DNA from 4 places in the Rahnella sp. RcJ3 genome. Region 1 is predicted to be linked to each of the others. Evidence: predicted binding sites of a transcription regulator. Region 1 holds the regulator's gene; each other region holds the start of a gene.
What was found. Region 1 encodes CRP, which controls carbon source genes, mostly activating them, when cyclic AMP is high. Its sites were predicted from a motif close to ATGTGANNNNNNTCACAT; they were not measured.
Positions count from the first base shown of each region.

Region 2: a site for CRP is predicted at 1,851-1,868, ahead of rbsD (D-ribose pyranase). Genes of this name have one in related genera too.
Region 3: a site for CRP is predicted at 2,259-2,276, ahead of DXU84_RS24470 (PTS sugar transporter subunit IIB). Genes of this name have one in related genera too.
Region 4: a site for CRP is predicted at 1,733-1,750, ahead of udp (uridine phosphorylase). Genes of this name have one in related genera too.

Region 1 covers NZ_QSNX01000014.1:100,137-103,314, reverse strand. The annotation lists gene DXU84_RS18265 (phosphoribulokinase) at 1-220, shown strand, start outside; gene DXU84_RS18260 (OsmC family protein) at 224-631, opposite strand; gene crp (cAMP-activated global transcriptional regulator CRP) at 994-1,626, shown strand; gene DXU84_RS18250 (YccS/YhfK family putative transporter) at 1,688-3,178, shown strand, end outside.
Region 2 covers NZ_QSNX01000011.1:196,674-199,851, reverse strand. The annotation lists gene rbsA (ribose ABC transporter ATP-binding protein RbsA) at 1-1,342, opposite strand, end outside; gene rbsD (D-ribose pyranase) at 1,350-1,769, opposite strand; gene kup (low affinity potassium transporter Kup) at 1,985-3,178, opposite strand, start outside.
Region 3 covers NZ_QSNX01000038.1:3,650-6,827, reverse strand. The annotation lists gene DXU84_RS24485 (glycoside hydrolase family 1 protein) at 1-24, opposite strand, end outside; gene DXU84_RS24480 (PTS lactose/cellobiose transporter subunit IIA) at 47-355, opposite strand; gene DXU84_RS24475 (PTS sugar transporter subunit IIC) at 395-1,687, opposite strand; gene DXU84_RS24470 (PTS sugar transporter subunit IIB) at 1,705-2,034, opposite strand; gene DXU84_RS24465 (DeoR/GlpR family DNA-binding transcription regulator) at 2,493-3,178, shown strand, end outside.
Region 4 covers NZ_QSNX01000025.1:19,505-22,682, reverse strand. The annotation lists gene katE (catalase HPII) at 1-1,658, shown strand, start outside; gene udp (uridine phosphorylase) at 1,881-2,642, shown strand; gene DXU84_RS22245 (DedA family protein) at 2,808-3,178, shown strand, end outside.

The DNA of each region.
Region 1 (3,178 bases):
TGCCGCCAAAGCCATTCCGTCACTGGATGAAAGCTTTGTGGTGATTCATTTTCAGGGACTGGATGACATCGATTTCCCGTATCTGCTGGCCATGCTGCAAGGGTCGTTTATCTCGCACATCAAAACACTGGTGGTGCCGGGCGGCAAAATGGGGCTGGCGATGGAGCTGATCATGGCGCCGCTGGTGCAGCGCCTGATGGAAGGCAAGAAGATCGAGTAAACTTTATTCGGCTGCAATCACTTCAAAGCTGTGGGTGATTGTGGCTGCTTTCCCCAGCATCAGAGACACAGAACAGTATTTTTCGGCAGACAGGCTGACCGCACGTTCAACAATCTTATCGGTCAGATCCTTACCGGTGACGATAAAATGCAGATTGATGTGAGTGAACAGACGCGGCGCTTCTTCGCGGCGTTGTGAGGTCAGCTTCACTTCACAATCACGCACGTCATTACGACCTTTTTGCAAAATTGACACCACGTCGATTGCACTACACCCCCCTGCGGACATCAGTAACATTTCCATCGGGCTTGGGGCTTTATCACCCGCGTTTCCATCCATTGAAATCTGATGACCCGATGCAGACTCACCTAAAAATGTCAGTCCTTCAACCCATTTGACACGTGCATGCATGAACTATTCTCCCGGTGAATAAACTTGTCGAAATCTGCTCTCAGAGTACCCTTTCACCTAAAATCTGGCAACGTAACCCGATCGCCATCATGCTGAAGCGAGACAACAGAAGACAGCATCTCAAACCTGTGCTACAAACAAAGCCGAAACATACTTTCCAGTAAATTGCGGTGACGGTTTTTGCGGTTTAAGTACAGAACCCACGGTGATGACAGCAATAAACAGGCTGTTGCACTCCGACATCCGCTTGCAGCATTTCTGGAGAGTTATATGCTGAAAGGGCGCTTTGGATTTGAAGTGCCGTACAGGGAACTCTGAGCCCTGTGATTTTGGGCAGCGATAACAACAGAGGATAATAGCAAATGGTTCTCGGCAAGCCACAAACAGACCCGACTCTTGAATGGTTCCTGTCTCACTGTCATATACATAAGTATCCTTCTAAAAGTACGCTGATTCACCAGGGTGAAAAAGCCGAAACGCTTTACTACATCGTGAAAGGGTCAGTTGCTGTCCTGATTAAAGATGAAGAAGGCAAGGAAATGATACTGTCCTACCTTAACCAAGGTGACTTCATCGGTGAGCTGGGACTCTTCGAAGAAGGTCAGGAACGCAGTGCCTGGGTACGTGCTAAAACTGCCTGTGAAGTGGCTGAAATTTCATATAAAAAATTCCGCCAGCTGATTCAGGTTAACCCGGATATTCTGATGCGTCTCTCCGCGCAGATGGCCAACCGTCTGCAAGTGACGTCAGAGAAAGTCGGCAACCTTGCCTTCCTTGACGTTACCGGTCGTATCGCTCAAACCTTGCTCAATCTGGCTAAACAGCCTGATGCAATGACCCATCCGGACGGGATGCAAATCAAGATTACCCGCCAGGAAATTGGCCAAATCGTCGGTTGTTCACGTGAAACAGTCGGACGCATTCTCAAAATGCTGGAAGATCAAAGCCTGATCTCCGCACACGGTAAAACGATTGTCGTTTACGGCACACGTTAATCCCTCAAAAATTGGCGCGGCAAAACACTGTCGCGCCTTTTTTATGGGCTAAGCTTTACCCATGACGCTATGGCGAAGACTGTTTTACCATCCTGAAGTGAACTACGCGCTGCGCCAGACGCTGGTGTTGTGCTTACCTGTTGGCATTTGCTGGCTGTTTGGCAATTTGCAAATGGGCCTGCTGTTTTCCCTCTGCCCGGCCTGTTGTAACATCGCCGGTCTGGATACCCCGCATAAACGCTTTTTCAAACGCCTGCTCGTCGGCGGTTCACTCTTTGCCGTGAGCAGCCTTCTGCTGCAACTGATGCTCGAAAGCTGGCATATACCGCTGCCGCTGATCATGCTGTCGCTGGCGTTACTGCTCGGCGTCACCGGTGAAATCAGCCCGCTGCATGCGCGCCTGCTGCCCGGTGCGCTGGTGGCGACTATCTTCACGCTGAGTATGGTGGGCGTGCGCCCGATGTGGCAGGCCCCGGTGTTGTTCGCCGCTGGCACAGCCTGGTACGGATTGTTTAACTGGGCGTGGTTTCGTATTTCGGAAGAACAGCCGATGCGCGAAACACTCAGCCAGCTCTATCTGCAACTCGCGGATTATTTCGAAGCCAAGTACAGCCTGCTGACGCAACACACCGATCCCGAAACCGCGTTACCCCCACTGCTAGCCCGCCAGCAGCAGGTTATCGACCTGATTGCCCTGCTTTATCAGCAATTACACATGTTGCCCCAGCACGGACATCATCATCACCATAAGCGGCTGTTTCAGCGTTTTCAGGTGGCGCTCGATTTGCAGGAGCACATTACAGTGAGCCTGCATCAGCCGGAAGAAGTGCAGAAACTGGTGGAGGAAAGCCATGCCGAAGCGGTTATCCGCCGAAATGCACAGGTGATTTCCACCCGTCTTCGGGTGATTGCCGACGATATTCTTTATCACCGTTTATCCGGGCGCTTTACGATGGCCAATGAGCTGACCGCGCTGGAGAAAATCGCCGCGCGCAACCCGGACAATCCGGTAGGTCAGTTTTGTTATTACCATTTCAGCCGCATTGCCCGTCTGTTACGCACACAGCGGCCGTTGTACAAACGTGACCTGATGAACACCCAGCCGCGTTTGCCCTTCTGGCCCGCGCTGAAAAGCTATCTTTCCTTCAAATCCGTGGCACTGCGTAATGCCGCACGTTTGGGCATTATTCTGGCGATTGGCAGCAGTCTGGGTCTGTTCTTCAATTTGCCCAAACCCTACTGGATCTTGCTGACTATCATGTTGGTCAGCCAGAACGGTTATAACGCCACGCGGGTGAGGATCCAGCACCGTGCACTCGGTACGCTGGCTGGATTGCTGATTGCCTCAGGCTTGCTCAAACTGGAACTGCCGGAAGGCACCACGCTGCTGTGCATGTTGCTGATCACCCTGTTGTCCTATACCGTTCTGCGCAAAAACTACGGACTGGCGATGGTCGGCATGACGGTGACTGCAGTGTATACCCTGCAATTGCTGGCGATGAACGGCGTGCATTTTCTGGTACCACGACTGGTCGATACCCTGATCGGCTGC
Region 2 (3,178 bases), on a different contig from region 1:
TACTCAGCCCTTCGCGCTTGAACTGGTTTATAAGCTGGTAAATCTCTTTCTTGGCACCAACGTCAACGCCGCGCGTCGGTTCATCGAGGATCAGGACTTTCGGCCGCGTCATTAATCCACGGGCAATTGCCACTTTTTGCTGATTACCGCCGGAAAGCAGGCCGATGGTCTGCATCATCGACGGCGTTTTGATATTGAAGAGGCGGATGAAATCGCCGACAGCCTGCTGTTCTTCCGCATGTTTAAGACGTCCGCCAGCGTGGCTGAAATAACGCAGCGCCGTCAGCGACATGTTTTCTTTCACTGACATGCCCAGAACTAAGCCATCGCGCTTGCGGTCTTCAGAGATATAAACAATGCCGTTTGCCAGCCCGTCCTGCGGTGAGTGTGTCACCACTTCGCGGCCATCGAGCGCCACATAACCACTTTTACGCGGTAAGGCTCCGTAGAGAATTTTCATCAGTTCGGTACGGCCTGCGCCCATCAGACCGGAAATCCCCAGAATTTCGCCGCTGTACAGATCAAAGCTGACGTTATCCACGCCCGGCCCGCTGACATCGCGTACCTGCAAACGCAGCGCACCGCGTTCATGATTAATGCGCGGGTATTGCTCTTCGAGGCGACGGCCCACCATCATTTCAATCAGCGTGTCTTCTTCAAGCGAACTGACCGGCCGCTCTGCAATAAACTGCCCGTCACGGAACACCGTCACGTCGTCGCAGATTTCGAAAATTTCTTTCATGCGGTGGGAGATATACACCACACCGCAACCGGCGGCTTTTAGTTCCCGGATCACGTTAAATAAAGAAGCGGTTTCGGTATCGGTCAGGGCATCCGTCGGTTCATCCATAATGATGACTTTGGATTCAAAGCTCAGCACTTTGGCAATTTCGACCATCTGCTGGTCGCCGATGGATAAATCGCCTACCAGCCGGTCGCTTTTGTAACGCAGATTCAGGCGCGCCAGCAGTTTATCGGCCTCGGCATACATCTTTTTCCAGTTGATGCGGCCAAAACCGTTCACAAACTCACGGCCCAGGAAGATATTTTCAGCAATCGTCAGTTGGGGGATCAGGTTTAATTCCTGATGAATGATACCAATCCCGGCTTCCTGAGAGGCTTTAGGGCCACTGAAAACCGCTTCCTTGCCAAGAAAATGCACTGAGCCGGCATCTTTCTGATAGATGCCGGTCAGCACTTTCATCATGGTGGACTTGCCCGCGCCGTTTTCTCCCACCAGCGCCATTACACGTCCCGGATAGACGCTGAGCGCCGCGCCGGAAAGTGCTTTTACGCCGGGAAAGGCTTTATCAATGCCTGTCAGTTGCAGCAAAGGTTGCATAAAGGCCTCAGAAGGTTACGCCAGCACACAGAATAACGTTCGCATAAGGCGAACATTCCCCGCTGCGGATCACAGCCCGACTTTTTTCGCTTTGTGCTTTGAATGACTCATGACTGACGTAATCCAAAGCAATGGTGTTTCCCTGGTGTTGTTCGAGTTGTGTCAATTGGGCGAGCAACGCTTCATGGAGTTGAGGATTTTTAGTGAGGATTTCCTCGGCGAGGATAGCCCGCTCAACCTGCATCTCATGTGTCACTACCTCTAAGACTTGTAAAAAGGTGGGAACTCCCTGGGTCAGGGCCAGATCGATGCGTTGGCAAGCTGCTGGCACCGGAAGTCCGGCATCGCCAATAACCAGCTGATCGGTGTGACCTAACCGGGCAATAACATGTGAGATTTCGGCATTTAACAGCGGTGACTTCTTCATTGTGAACTCCTACAGCGAAACGTTTCGCTCACCGATGAGTTTATAAAGATCCCCGGCCATCGCAACGGAGTTATGATGGAATTGTGATCAGCGTCGAAACGTTTCGCTGAATAATTAAGAAACCGCAGGGAAATTTGAGTTAGTCGTTTCAGAAAGGAGAAAGAGAAAATAAAACAGGGCACCCGAAGGTGCCCTGCGAGCAGTAGAAATGAGGATCAGATTTCTACCTGCGTACCGAGTTCGATTACGCGGTTCGGCGGAATTTCAAACTGATCTGGCGCGCGTAAGGCGTTGCGGCTGAGCGCCATAAAGAGTTTGCCACGGAAGTAGAGATACCAGGGGCGCTTGGTCAGGATCAGTGATTCGTGCGACATAAAGAATGACGTTTCCATCATCCGGCACGGCAATCCTTCCAGACCGCAACGGTGGAACACTTCCTCCACGTTCGGCGTTTCTTTAAATCCGTAGCTGGCGACCACACGCCAGAACGTCGGCGAAAGCTGTTCGATGGTGACGCGCCGGACGTTATGTACATAAGGCGCATCTTCGGTGCGTAACGTCAGCAGTACCACACGCTCATGCAACACTTTGTTGTGTTTGAGATTGTGCAGCAACGCAAACGGAATGACGTTGATGGCGCGCGACATATACACAGCCGTACCCGGAACACGCACCGGCGGGGATTTCTCCAGAGAGGCGATCATCGCTTCCAGGGAATTCCCATGCTCGTTCATGCGGCGCATAAGGCGGAAGCGCTCGCTTTTCCAGGTCGTCATAACGATAAACATGCCCAAACCCAGCGTCAGCGGCAACCAACCGCCGGAGAACAGTTTAGTAGCGTTCGCCGCGAACAGCGGGATATCCATAAACAGCAGACCGATCAGCAAAAGCCCGACCAGGAAAGGTTTCCAGTGCCAGTTTTTGAGTGCCACCGTACAGGAAAGAATACTGGTCAGCACCATCGTACCGGTTACTGCGATACCGTATGCCGCTGCCAGATTGCTCGAATGCTCGAAGCTGGCGATAACGATAACCACCGCAAAGTACAGCAACCAGTTAATGGCCGGGATGTAAATCTGGCCTGCTTCCATTTCTGAAGTGTGGATGATGCGCATTGGCGGTAAATAGCCTAAACGCACAGCCTGACGCGTCAGGGAAAACACACCGGAGATAACAGCCTGAGACGCGATAATGGTGGCCAGCGTTGCCAGCACCAGTAACGGGATCAATGCCCAGTCAGGCGCCAGCAGAAAGAACGGGTTTTTAATCGACTCCGGGTCTTTCAGCAGCAATGCGCCCTGACCGAAGTAGTTCAGCACCAGAGAAGGCAGCACCACGGTGAACCAGGCCAGACGGATCGGGAATTTCCCGAAGTGGCCCATATCCGCATACAGCGCTTCCACACCGGT
Region 3 (3,178 bases), on a different contig from region 1:
CAAAAAATCACGTGGAAATGTCATTTTTTACTCCTGAAAAAGAAGGTTAGCGCTGTAACTGGCGCTGTACGTCAATAATTTCTGCAATCAGTTCACGGGCCAGCATTGAGGTCATGATGTGGTCCTGCGCGTGCACCAGCACCAGATTGACCTGCACTTTGCCGCAGCCTTCGTCCAGGCCGATCAGCATGGTCTGGACATCGTGGGCACGTTTCGACGCCTCAGTGGAAGCAGCAAGTTTTGCATCAACCAGCTCCCACTCACCGCGTTTGGCGGCACGCAGGGCTTCCATCGCATAGCTGCGCGATTCCCCGGCGTTTATAATCAACTCCATGACCGTTGATTCCATATCCATGTTTGTCTCCACTCAATAAAAGAAGGCGGAATGGACGGCTTATGCCGTGGCCATTTCCTGCTCACGTTCTTGCTCAAGAAGCTGCTTTTCATAAATTTTGAAGAAAGGCAGGTAGATGAAGATGTCGATAACAATCAGCGCGATAACCAGCAACGTATTGTTCATGACCCAGCCTGCACCCCACGCAGCGCCAACCGGTGCGGGCGTGGTCCAGGGAACCAGAGAGATGACTTTGGCAATCAGACCACTGGTGGTGGCAAACCAGGCAATGATTGCGTTCACCACCGGGGCGATGATGAAAGGAATAAATAGCACCGGATTCATCACCACCGGGCTACCAAAGATGACCGGTTCGTTGATGTTGAAGCAGACCGGTACCACCGACAGCTTGCCGATGGCCCGGAGGTGTACCGCTTTACTGCGCATGTAGAGGATAACCAGCGCCAGCGTGGCACCCGAACCACCGAGGTTGATAAAGAAGGCCCAAAACGCCTCCGCAAAGATATGTGGGATGGGCAACCCGTTGGCGAGCGCCGTCTGGTTAAGTCCAAGATTAATTAAGTAGAATGGTTGCAGGATGCCGCCGACAATCGCCCCGCCGTTGATGCCAGAGAACCACAAAACCTGGCAGAGTAAGACAGCAATCAGCACCGCTGGCAGAGAGTCCGCCGCAGAAATCAGCGGGGTAAAGCCGGTCATGATTATTTCAGGTAACAGCATGCCGAACTGGTGTTGTAACACCACGTTCAACGGGTAGATGGTGCAGATAATGACAATCGCCGGGATCAAAAGGTTGAATGAGTGGCGAATTTTATCCGGCACTTGTTCTGGCAGCTTGATACCAATGTTGTATAGCTTCAGAATGCGGACCAACTCAACACAGAAAATCCCCACCAGAATCGCGGTAAAAATCCCCGATCCGCCGAGGAAGGCCGCCGGCAGCGAACCCTCTTTGTAGGGAGAAGTGATCAGGAGGAAGGTCATCAGCGACAGCATGGCGCAAGAGAACGCATCCAGCTTGTACGTTTGTGCCAGGTTGTAAGCTATCCCTGCACTGATATAGCAAGCCATAATCCCCATCGTCATATGAAAGGGGGTCATGATTTCGTTGAAATACTGCAGGGAAACGGATAACCAAAGTTTGCCAATAAAGAAGGTGGTATCCGGTGCAAAAGGCGGAAACGCAAAAATAAGTAAAAAAGAACCCACGATCATAAAAGGCATCGCGCCAATAAAACCGTCGCGAACCGCCATAATATGACGCTGTGTTCCGGCAACGGCGGCAACGGGCGTAATTTTATTTTCGATAAAATTAAAAAATGCGTTCGACATGATATTACCCTGTAAAATTATTGCACTGGGTTAGTTTGAGAATCCTGAATCATCTTCAGAGCATCATTAAGGATTTTCTCACCTTTGAGCATGCCGTAATCCATATTGTTGATGATGGCTATCGGCTTTCCTTCACGTTGAGCAATCGCCTTAAACTCTTCGAATTTATATTTGATTTGCGGCCCCATTAGACAGCAATCAAAATGCGAGATGGTCGATTCAAACTCTTCCATCGCCACAGCAATAATTTCAGCCTCAATACCGTTGGCACTGGCAGCCTGTTTCATTTTATTCACCACAATGCTGGTTGACATACCGGCAGCGCAGCAGAGAAAAATTTTGTTCATTTTCAGCCCTCTTTATAAAAATAGTGTGTAACTCTGGCCCGGCATTTCATTCGGTCACGTACCATGGACTGGTGGCTATCGTTCACCTGGTCATTTCGTTCCTGGAATGAAATCTGCCAAAAAGTGTTCTTTTCATTTGACGGGTGCATGCTCTCAGTACTGGTCACAGGATTCCGTGACCCGAATCTCAAAAACAATCAAATCACTTACAAATCATTATGTTTATGTGATTAAAATCACTTAATTTTAAGTGTTAGGGTTGTTTTTATACAATAAAAGAATATAAATTCATTTATACAGACAAATAAGTAAGTGTTTATAAGTGATTAAAATTTAACAATAAGGAGTAATTCCTCCTTCCGTGGGAACGTACCCGGTCGGTCATGAAGCCGTGTACGCTAGCCACGTTTTCAGCTAACATGGCCTGGTTATCCTTACTCAGAAGATTGGTAAACGTAATGACGCAAGAAGAACGCTTGATCGAGTTAGAGGAATTAATAAAAAATCAGGGTAAAGTGACTCTCGATTACATCTGTCAGCAGTATAATATTTCATCGGATTCTGCACGCCGGGATTTAGTCAAACTGACACAACTTCCGCATATATTGCGTATTCGCGGTGGAGCTATTCTGGCAGAAAAGCGTGTCGAATTGCCTTATGTTCAGCGTGCACAATACAGTGCTGAAAAAATATTCCTTTCTGCCTGGGCGGCGAAATCCATTAATGAAAAAGAGATCCTGTTTATTGATGCCGGTACGACATCTGCCGCCCTCGCCCGCCAGCTTCCATCATCGGTTAGTGTCATTACCAACTCCATTGAAGTGTTGAGCGAGATCATTGGAAATAAAGGGATTAGTATTTCAGTACTGGGTGGTAATTTTGATGACTATTCTCACGCAATATTAGGTAATACTGTCTTAGAGCAAATTAAGCGTTATTATGCGGATAAAGCATTTATTGGCGTCAGTGCATTATCGGAAAGTGGCATCACCACAGATACAGAACTTGATGCACTGCAAAAAGTCGCCATGGCTAAACAGTCAAAAAAAGTGATTTGTATTGCAACCTTCGCCAAATTTAATCTACAACTGATGTATCAATCCTGCAGCTGGTCGGATATCGACCATATCATCACGGATAAAAC
Region 4 (3,178 bases), on a different contig from region 1:
CACCGGTGTTCTTTATTCAGGATGCCCATAAATTCCCTGATTTTGTGCATGCGGTAAAACCCGAACCGCATAACGAAATCCCGCAGGGAGCGAGTGCGCACGATTCCTTCTGGGATTACGTGTCCCTGCAACCGGAAACCCTGCATAACGTGTTCTGGGCGATGTCTGACCGGGGCATTCCGCGCAGTTACCGCACGATGGAAGGTTTTGGCATCCATACTTTCCGTTTCGTGAATGCAAAAGGCAAAGCCACTTTTGTGCGTTTCCACTGGAAACCGCTGGCCGGAAAAGCCTCTCTGTTATGGGATGAAGCGCAGAAACTGGCCGGGAAAGATGCCGATTTCCACCGCCGTGATTTGTGGGAAGCCATCGAAGCCGGAGATTATCCGGAATACGAACTGGGTGTGCAGTTGATCCCTGAAGAAGATGAATTCAAATTTGATTTCGACCTGCTCGACCCGACCAAACTCATCCCTGAAAAACTGGTGCCGGTAGAACTGATCGGCAAAATGGTGCTCAACCGTAACCCCGATAATTTCTTTGCTGAAACCGAGCAAGCCGCGTTCCACCCGGGGCACATTGTGCCGGGCATAGATTTCACCAATGATCCGCTGTTGCAGGGGCGACTGTTCTCTTACACCGACACGCAAATCAGTCGTCTGGGCGGGCCTAATTTCCATGAAATTCCGATTAACCGGCCGACGTGCCCTTTCCATAACTTCCAGCGTGACGGCATGCACCGTCAGGACATTGATACGAATCCGGCGAACTACGAGCCGAATTCCATCAACAATAACTGGCCGAGGGAAACACCTCCGGCAGCGTCCGGCGGTGGCTTTGAAAGTTATCCTGAACGGGTTGATGCAGAAAAAATCCGTCAGCGCAGTCCGTCATTTGCCGAATATTATGCCCATCCGCGCCTGTTCTGGCTGAGCCAGACAACAGCGGAGCAGGATCATATTATCGGCGCTTTCTCATTTGAATTATCGAAGGTGGCGCGGCCGTATATCCGCGAGCGGGTCGTGGATCTGTTAGCGCATGTTGATCAGACGCTGGCGCAGAAAGTGGCGAAAAATCTGGGTATTACCCTTTCCGCTGACACCCTGAAGATCAAACCGCCGAAGCCCGTGAATGGGCTGAAAAATGATCCGTCGCTGAGTTTGTATGCCAGCGGTAAAGGCACGATCAAAGGGCGGCAGGTGGCGATATTGCTGGGTGAAGGTGTGAATGCGGCGGATGTTCTGGAAACCTTACAGGCACTTCAGGCCGCTGGCGTTCACCCTAAGCTGCTGGCCAGTCACTTAGGGAGTGTGACTGCCGATGATGGTTCTACGTTGCCGGTTGATGCGACGTTTGCCGGATCGCCTTCCATCACCGTTGATGCAGTGATTGTTCCGCATGGGCATATCGACGCACTGCTGATGAATGGCGATGCACGGCATTATGTGCTCGAAGCCTACAAACACCTGAAAGTGGTGGGGCTAAGTGGCGATGCACGCCGCTTCAAATCGCTGCTGGGGCTGACGGACGATGTGCCGGAAGAGGGCGTTGTGGAAGGTGAAAAAGCAGAAGGAGCGTTGCTGAAGGCGTTTCTGAAAGACATGCTCAAACACCGGATCTGGTCGCGCAGTGCGGCGGCAGATGCCGTTCCTGCCTGATTAACTGTAACTGATAAACAGGCAATCCCCGGCAGCGGAGATTGCCTGTTTAAAATTCCCTCACCCTCCTTATTTTGTGACTTGAATCACAAAATAAATGTATGTGAAATTCCCGTTGTTACATCATAGTGACGACCGTCACGAAATAACGTCACAATGTTCAGTACAGTTGCCGGGTGTTCCTCCTGCCAATAAATGACCTTACACACAGAGGAGTTTGTTATGTCTCAGCCTGAAGTTTTCCATCTTGGCCTGGCCAAAAAAGATTTAAACGGCGCGACGCTGGCGATTGTTCCCGGCGACCCTGAGCGCGTGGAAAAAATTGCCAAATTGATGGAGAACCCGGTTCGTCTGGCTTCCCACCGCGAATTTACCTCATGGCGTGCTGAGCTTGATGGCAAATCTGTGATTGTTTGCTCAACCGGTATTGGTGGCCCTTCGACCTCTATTGCGGTTGAAGAACTGGCGCAACTGGGGATCCGTACTTTCCTGCGAGTCGGCACAACTGGCGCTATCCAGCCACACATCAATGTCGGTGACGTTCTGGTCACGACCGCTGCCGTTCGCCTTGATGGCGCGAGCCTGCACTTTGCGCCGATGGAATTCCCTGCAGTAGCCGATTTTGCCTGCACCACCGCGCTGGTTGCGGCGGCAGAAGCCGTGGGTGCCGCGACGCACATTGGCGTTACCGCCTCTTCTGACACCTTCTATCCGGGTCAGGAACGTTATGACACTTACTCTGGCCGTGTTGTCCGTCGCTTCAAAGAATCGATGAAAGAGTGGCAGGAAATGGGCGTCATGAACTACGAAATGGAATCCGCGACTCTGCTGACCATGTGTGCAAGCCAGGGTCTGCGCGCGGGGATGGTGGCGGGTGTTATCGTGAACCGCACGCAGCAGGAAATCCCTAATGCGGAAACCATGAAAAAGACTGAAAGTCATGCGGTGAAGATTGTTGTAGAAGCAGCCCGCAGGCTTATTTAGTCCCTATAAAACTAAAACAACCACATCACATCATCACATCAATGGGCTGCCTCTGGCGGCCCGTTTTTTTGCCCTGCTAAGCAGATCTGTTAAGGTCATGTTAGTAATCCATCTGGAATAATTGATGAACCTCCTCCCGGATCTCTGACAAAAGGAACTGCATTTTTGACTGTTCACGACCTTCTTGAGTACACCACTACCTTCATCCGCGCCCATCAGGTGTGGGCTGCACCGATCGTTTTCTTTCTGGCTTTTGGTGAGTCTCTGGCATTCCTTTCCCTGCTGCTCCCGGCAACGTTTATCTTGCTGGGACTCGGCGCGCTGATCGGCGAAACCGGTATTCCGTTCTGGCCCATCTGGGCCGCCGCCGCCGCAGGCGCTTTCTTGGGAGACTGGCTTTCTTACTGGATTGGTGCCCGTTATCAGGATCGGGTTGGCAATTTCTGGCCTTTCTCCCGCCATCCGCAAATGCTGGTTCGTGGACATGCTTTCTTTGAAAAATGGGGCATGCCCGGGGCTTTCATTGGCCGCTTCTT